One region of the Bacillus sp. KH172YL63 genome, then DNA from elsewhere that is predicted to be linked to it. Evidence: a T-box and tRNA genes for the amino acid it is inferred to sense, from the RefSeq annotation. Region 1 holds a T-box; the other holds one or more tRNA genes.
What was found. A T-box is a leader RNA that pairs with one kind of tRNA and senses whether it is charged. The one in region 1 lies ahead of ileS (isoleucine--tRNA ligase), so its partner is inferred to be a tRNA-Ile.
Positions count from the first base shown of each region.

Region 2: it has a tRNA-Ile gene. The T-box ahead of ileS (isoleucine--tRNA ligase) is inferred to sense a tRNA for this amino acid. The anticodon was not compared.

Region 1 is NZ_AP022842.1:1,464,283-1,468,461, reverse strand. Features, by position in the region: gene ileS (isoleucine--tRNA ligase) at 31-2,802, opposite strand; T-box leader at 2,907-3,140, opposite strand; gene KH172YL63_RS07320 (DivIVA domain-containing protein) at 3,190-3,705, opposite strand; gene KH172YL63_RS07315 (YlmH family RNA-binding protein) at 3,795-4,179, opposite strand, start outside.
Region 2 is NZ_AP022842.1:35,225-39,403, reverse strand. Features, by position in the region: rRNA gene KH172YL63_RS00200 (23S ribosomal RNA) at 1-819, opposite strand, end outside; tRNA gene KH172YL63_RS00195 (tRNA-Ala) at 967-1,042, opposite strand; tRNA gene KH172YL63_RS00190 (tRNA-Ile) at 1,057-1,133, opposite strand; rRNA gene KH172YL63_RS00185 (16S ribosomal RNA) at 1,245-2,779, opposite strand; gene KH172YL63_RS00180 (terpene synthase) at 3,207-3,638, opposite strand; gene KH172YL63_RS00175 (hypothetical protein) at 3,749-4,179, opposite strand, start outside.

The sequences.
Region 1 (4,179 bases):
CAGTTTATCCTGATCAAATCCTTTTTCTCATTACGCTAAGTGGGAATAGCTTTCTTTCACAACGGCAGCACAGCGGGTACAAAGGGTCGGATGATCCTTGTCTTCGCCGACAGTCGGTGTGACGATCCAGCAGCGGTCACATGTTTCACCTTCCGCTTTTTCCACGACGATATGATTATCACCGAGGCTAAGCGCGTTTTCTGGGGCATCAGCCACTTTGCCGCCGATTTCAAAGGCAGATACAATGAACAATTGCTTCAGGTCTTCAGTGATTGAATCCAGCAGCGCTTTCGTTTCATCATTCACGTAAAGCGTCACTTTAGCCGTCAGAGATTTCCCGATCAGCTTCTGATTACGGGCTTCTTCCAACGCTTTTAATACATCATCCCTTAATTCAAGGAATGCGCTCCATTTCTTCTTCAGCTCGGCTGTATTCGCATATTCCTTGACTTCAGGCATATCGGTCAATTGAACACTTTCCCCTTCAACACCAGGGATGTATGCCCAAACCTCGTCAGCTGTGTGAGAAAGGATCGGAGACATTAATTTCGTCAATGCAAGCAGGCATTCATACAGAACTGTTTGAATCGCACGGCGGTCATCATGATTTTCAGACTCGATATAAAGGACGTCTTTTGCGAAATCAAGATAGAATGAGCTTAAGTCCAGTGTACAGAAGTTATTCACTGCGTGATAGATGCTTGCAAATTCATACTTATCGTAGGAATTCTTTACATTTTTCACAAGATCATTCAGCTTCACGAGCATGAATTGATCTACTTCCCGCAATTGATCATATGATACTGCATTTGTACTTGGATCAAAGTCAGAAAGGTTCCCCAATAGGAAACGGAATGTGTTACGGATTTTACGATAAACTTCCGCCACCTGCTTAAGGATCGCATCTGATACACGAACGTCGGCCTGATAGTCCACGGATGCCACCCACAGACGAAGGATATCGGCACCAAGCTGTTTCATGACTTTTTCCGGTACCATGACATTGCCGAGTGATTTACTCATCTTTCTTCCATCACCGTCAAGGGCAAATCCGTGACTCAATACACCTTTATAAGGGGCTTTGCCTGTGACGGCAACAGATGTCGTCAATGACGAGTTGAACCACCCGCGGTATTGGTCGGAGCCTTCAAGGTAAAGATCTGCCGGACGCTGTAAATCATCTCTTTCTTCGAGGACAGCCTGATGTGACGATCCTGAATCGAACCAAACATCCATGATATCCTGCTCTTTGGTGAATTTTCCATTCGGGCTTCCCTCATGAGTGAAACCTTCAGGCAGAAGTTCTTTCGCTTCCTTTTCAAACCAGATATTTGATCCATGTTCACGGAAGAGTTTGGAAACATGTTCGATGGTTTCATCGGTGATGATTTCCTGACCATTTTCCGCATAGAACACAGGGATTGGCACACCCCATGCACGCTGACGAGAAATACACCAGTCTCCACGGTCTCTCACCATATTATAAAGGCGTGTCTCGCCCCAAGCAGGTACCCATTGTGTTTCGTTTACCGCTTCAAGCAGTTCTTTACGGAACTTATCGATTGACGCAAACCATTGAGCCGTTGCTCTGAAAATGACCGGTTTTTTTGTGCGCCAATCATGAGGGTATGAATGGGTGATGAAGTTCAACTTAAGTAAAGCGCCTGCTTCTTGGAGTTTTTCTGTGATCGGTTTATTGGCTTTGTCATAGAATAAACCTTCGAATCCTGGAGCTTCGGCTGTCATGACACCTTTATCATCTACCGGGCACAGGACGTCAAGGCCGTATTTCTTTCCTACCAGGAAGTCATCCTCCCCGTGTCCAGGGGCTGTATGGACGCAACCAGTACCTGAATCTGTCGTGACGTGATCACCAAGGACAACAAGTGACTCACGCTCATATAATGGATGCTTGGCAACGATATGCTCAAGTTCCGCACCTTTGACTTTCTTCGCTACCGTATAATCTTCCCATTCAAGATTTTGGGCAACGTCTTCAAGAAGTTCCTCTGCAACGACATAGCTGTTTCCATCAACGTTCACAACAACGTAGCTTAAATCTTCATGAACGGCGATTCCAAGGTTGGCAGGGATTGTCCAAGGTGTCGTGGTCCAGATGATCAATTGAGTTTCTTCTTCTAAGACACCCTTCCCTTCCGCAACGGAGAAACCAACATAAATCGATGGAGAACGTTTATCTTGATACTCAATTTCCGCTTCAGCCAGAGCCGACTCACTCGAAGGAGACCAGTAGACAGGTTTTTTACCTTTGTAGATATACCCTTTTTTGGCCATATCTCCGAATACTTTGATCTGCTGTGCTTCATATTCAGGCTTCAACGTGATATATGGATTATCCCAGTCACCGCGCACACCTAATTGCTTGAACTGTTCACGTTGGTTGTTAACCTGCTCATATGCATATTCCTCACACAATTTACGGAACTCTGCGATGGTCATTTCTTTTCGCTTTACACCTTTATTCGTCAGTGCCTGCTCGATCGGAAGACCGTGCGTATCCCAGCCTGGCACATACGGTGCATGAAACCCGCTCATGGATTTATAACGGACGATGAAGTCCTTTAGCACCTTATTCAATGCGTGCCCCATGTGAATGTTTCCATTTGCATACGGAGGTCCGTCATGAAGGATGAATAAAGGACGGTCGCTCGTTCTTTCCTGTACCTTTTTGTAGATATCCATCTCTTCCCATTTCTGTTGGGTTTCAGGCTCGCGCTTCGGTAAATTCCCTCTCATCGGGAATTCAGTTTTTGGCATCAATAATGTATCTTTGTATTCCATGAATTTTCCTCCTAGACATTTCTCTTTATTGCCATCATTTCTAAATCGATTACTTCTTAATCAGGGAATCTTCCACCACACAAAAAAAAGCTTCCTCATCCCACAAAAGGGACGAGAAAGCTTTCCCGCGGTACCACCCTCATAAAGATCGCAGACGACCTTCACTCGTTAAGATTCGTAACGTGAATAAGACGCTGCTCTTTACTTTCCTAAAAGGATTTCATGAGCAGGGCTCGAGGGTGATCTTCCGCACTTATGATCCTCACCGGGCTTCCACCATCCCCGGTTCGCTATAAGGATTTATAATAAGAACGTACTGTCCCTGTCAAAGCTTCAATATGACAATTAAGATTGTTGTTCAATTATATGAAAGTATTGCGCTTTTCGTCAAGACAATGTCTCTTCTTCTTTTAAAGTTTTTAGTTCTGTTGCATCCAGGTCGAATTCCATCAATTGTTCCCAGTCATTTGTATCAAGAAGATCCAACTGAGCTTCGATCAGCATCTTGAAACGGGTTCTGAATACTTTGGATTGCTTCTTCAGCTCTTCGATTTCAATCGCAATCTTCCGTGCTTTCGACAACGATTCATTCACGATTCGATCCGCATTTTTCTCAGCTTCCCTGATGATCAGCTTGGACTCTTTCATGGCGTTTCGTTTTACTTCTTCACCTGCTTCTTGAGCTATGACGATCGATTTGTTCAACGTCTCCTCGATGCTGGTAAAATGACCTAAACGTTCATTCAATGAGTTCAAACGTTCTTCCGTTTCTTTCTTCTCACGGATCAGAATTTCATAATCCTTGATGATCTGATCTAGAAATTCATTGACTTCATCCTCATCATAACCACGAAAGCCACGACTAAATTCTTTATTATGTATGTCTAATGGCGTTAAAGGCATGGGAGCCACCTCCAGTACTTGGTGAATTACATATTTATTATAACTAAAATTTCGACAACATGTGGGAGAATTCCTTTATTTTTCTTAAATTATTTCAGGATTCCCACAGAAATTCGCCATTTATCCCGTTTTGTCCTTCCTTCGATAGACAATAACTTGCTTCTTCCGTATCCTCTGGCAGATATGACGTCTCCTTCTTCAACTTCAAATGATGCCGATTCGACGGTTTTCCAATTGACTTTCACAAGGCTGCTCTTGATCAATGTTTGTGCTTTTTGACGGGAGTCATTATAAATGGATGCAAGGACGACATCCAGCCGGAGGGAACTTACGGTCGTCACTTTTTCCTGCCATTGTTCCTGGCTCTCGAGCCTTTCGTTGAGAGCGAGATCTTTTAGCGACACCTTCGCCCTTCCGATTTGAGTCAGTTCCATCCGGACGTAATCTGCAATTTCCTCTGCCAGCATAAGCTGG
Region 2 (4,179 bases), 1.4 Mb from region 1:
ACCCACACCTCATCCCCGCACTTTTCAACGTGCGTGGGTTCGGACCTCCATTCAGTGTTACCTGAACTTCATCCTGGACATGGGTAGATCACCTGGTTTCGGGTCTACGACCACATACTCAATTCGCCCTATTAAGACTCGGTTTCCCTGCGGCTCCCCGTCTTATCAACTTAACCTTGCATGGGATCGTAACTCGCCGGTTCATTATACAAAGGTACGCCATCACCCGTTAACGGGCTCCTGACTGCTTGTACGCACACGGTTTCAGGTTCTATTTCACTCCCCCTTCCGGGTGCTTTTCGCCTTTCCCTCACGGTACTGGTTCACTATCGGTCACTAGGGAGTATTTAGCCTTGGAGGATGGTCCTCCCAGATTCCGACGGAATTTCTCGTGTTCCGCCGTACTCAGGATCCACTCAAGAGGGAATGACGTTTCGACTACAGGGTTGTTACCTTCTTTGACGAGTCTTTCCAGACTTCTTCGTCTACCCCATTCCTTTGTAACTCCGTATAGAGTGTTCTACAACCCCAAGAGGCAAGCCTCTTGGTTTGGGCTACATCCCGTTTCGCTCGCCGCTACTCAGGGAATCGCAATTGCTTTCTCTTCCTCCAGGTACTTAGATGTTTCAGTTCCTGGTCTGCCTTCCATACTCTATGTATTCAAGTATGGATATTGTTCCATTACGAACAATGGGTTCCCCATTCGAAATCTCTGGATCAAAGCTCACTTACAGCTCCCCAAAGCATATCGGTGTTAGTCCCGTCCTTCGTCGGCTCCTAGTGCCAAGGCATCCACCGTGCGCCCTTCATAACTTAACCGAATTGGTTGTTACATAAGGTTTAAAACCTAAAATGGCGATACTCGGTAATTTCTTGACTATCAATTTATCTTTATCTAGTTTTCAAAGAACAAATGTGTCTCAGAAGAGACAATATGGTTAGATATTTTGCTTACGCAAAAATCTTTGGTGGAGCCTAGCGGGATCGAACCGCTGACCTCCTGCGTGCAAGGCAGGCGCTCTACCAACTGAGCTATGGCCCCTAAAGGGAAGAATATGGTGGGCCTAAGTGGACTCGAACCACCGACCTCACGCTTATCAGGCGTGCGCTCTAACCAGCTGAGCTATAGGCCCATATCCCATAAAGATGAATGATAAGGCGTGCTTATCATTGTTTTTGATGATTGAACCATCAAAACTGAACAAAACTTCGACTGTCAAACGTTTTAGTTAAATCTTCCTTAGAAAGGAGGTGATCCAGCCGCAGGTTCCCCTACGGCTACCTTGTTACGACTTCACCCCAGTCATCTGTCCCACCTTAGGCGGCTGGCTCCAAAGGTTACCTCACCGACTTCGGGTGTTACAAACTCTCATGGTGTGACGGGCGGTGTGTACAAGGCCCGGGAACGTATTCACCGCGGCATTCTGATCCGCGATTACTAGCGATTCCTACTTCATGCAGGTCGAGTTGCAGCCTGCAATCCGAACTGAGAACGGTTTTATGGGATTGGCTAAACCTCGCGGTCTTGCAGCCCTGTACCGTCCATTGTAGCACGTGTAGCCCTGGTCATAAGGCATGATGATTTGACGTCATCCCCACCTTCCTCCGGTTTGTCACCGGCAGTCATCCTAGAGTTCCCAACTGAATGCTGGCAACTAAGATCAAGGGTTGCGCTCGTTGCGGGACTTAACCCAACATCTCACGACACGAGCTGACGACAGCCATGCAGCACCTGTACTCTGTCCCCGAAGGAAAGCCCTATCTCTAGGGTTGTCAGAGGATGTCAAGACCAGGTAAGGTTCTTCGCGTTGCATCGAATTAAACCACATGCTCCACCGCTTGTGCGGGCCCCCGTCAATTCATTTGAGTTTTAGTCTTGCGGCCGTACTCCCCAGGCGGTCTTAATGCGTTAGCTGCAGCACTAAGGGGCGGAAACCCTAACACTTAGCACTCATCGTTTACGGCGTGGACTACCAGGGTATCTAATCCTGTTTGCTACCCACGCTTTCGAGCCTCAGTGTCAGTTACAGACCAGAAAGTCGCCTTCGCCACTGGTGTTCCTCCAAATATCTACGCATTTCACCGCTACACCTGAAATTCTACTTCCCTCTCTGCACTCAAGTTCCCCAGTTTCCAATGACCCTCCACGGTTGAGCCGGGGATTTCACATCTGACTTAAGGAACCACCTACGCTCGCTTTACGCCCAGTAATTCCGGACAACGCTTGCACCTACGTATTACCGCGGCTGCTGGCACGTGAGTTAGCCGTGGCTTTCGGTTAGGTACCGTCAAGGTGCCGCCCTATTCGAACGGCACTTGTTCTTCCCTAACAACAGAGCTTTACGATCCGAAAACCTTCATCACTCACGCGGCGTTGCTCCGTCAGACTTTCGTCCATTGCGGAAGATTCCCCACTGCTGCCTCCCGTAGGAGTCCGGGCCGTGTCTCAGTCCCGGTGTGGCTGATCATCCTCTCAGGTCGGCTACGCATCGTCGCCATGGTGAGCCTTTACCCCACCATCTAGCTAATGCGCCGCGGGTCCATCTGTAAGTGGTAGCTAAAGCCACTTTTCAACATTCCCTCATGCGGGAATGAATTATCCGGTATTAGCCCGAGTTTCCCCGAGCTATCCCCCGATCTTACAGGTAGGTTACCCACGTGTTACTCACCCGTCCGCCGCTGATATCAGGGAGCAAGCTCCCATCGTTTCCGCTCGACTTGCATGTGTTAGGCACTGCCGCCAGCGTTCGTCCTGAGCCATGATCAAACTCTCCGATAAAAGTTTGAATAGCTCTTTAAAATAAATCTAGAATTAACGTTGACGTATTGTCTTGTTTTGTTCAGTTTTCAAGGTTCAATGTAAGTTGAGCTCTCTTGAGCACCTCTTAAATATAACATTTTTCATCATAAAGCGTCAAGCTTTTTTTGAAATTTGTTTTCCGCCTTGTTTTGGCGACAAGGAATATAATAGCACCTTTCCTCACATAGAGTCAATACTATTTCACTTTTTTTAAGAAAAGAATTTCATGATCCTTTTAAACAATCAACTTTGTCCTTTTGATAGAGTTTGTTAAAAGTGAATTCTCCTGGCGGGGACCACTTTTAAGAGGATATGAATCTTTTATCTGATCGGGGTTTTTAGTACCGATACAATAGGTGATACACTTCATATAATGAATGGTTATAATCCTTGTATTTCTGAAACATTAATCTTGAGACAGATACAGCCACTTTCTCTCATCAAACACCTCAATCGAATAACTTGAACCGATATTGTGTAAAAGCTTATTGAAGAACTCAATGTCTACATCATGATCATACAAGTCTTCTAGGGTATATTCCTTAATAATGAAATTCGTCAAACTTGTAGTATTCACAAAATCTGAGAAGAATGTTCTTAATGTCATTGATTCCTGCTGTGTAAGTGCTTCATCATGAACGAATGAAATTCTAAAGACATTTACAATCTCATTGATGTCTTCATCTTCCTTTAAACATAAAGGGGCTAATTTTTTATCTTCTTCTGTAAAAGGTTTTCTAGTATCTTCGATGATTGCATAAGTTATTATGTTTCCACCCTTCAATACTTGAAAAATTTCTAAGTCACGTAATTTTAACTGCCTCTGAAGTGTTATCATCTCAAACTCCCACTCAATATGAATTATTTATGTTGAACGTACCTCTATTCAAATCGCTCATGTTTCGTTACTTATAAAAGCTGCCCGCATAAACGGACAGCCGTTCCCCCTCACTCTATCATTTCGATATAAGGAAGCCCCCGCCTCGGATACACACCGTCAACGTAAGCAAGCTCCCAAAGGAATTCATGTTTTCTCTTTCCGATGACGCCTGAAAGCATCACATCTTGATCGATGGTTTTATCAGAAATATTTTTCGTGAAATAGGAGTCATTTGAATGGAGGTCCAGCAGGATGATACCGCCCTCGATGATTTCGCTCACTTCGAAGACGCCATATACAGTTTCTTGAAACTGTTCCATTGTCCGATCCAACCGTTCGATATCATTCATATAATCCCAGTCTGCCCTATGCACGCCTGGATAGTTTTTTAAAAATAATTGGGAGAAAAGGATTTCGCACTTCTTTAATAGAGGAAAGGCGTCCGTCAGGAATGATTCTACCACTTCCGAGCATGCTGTTTCGTTTCTCTTATCGAGCC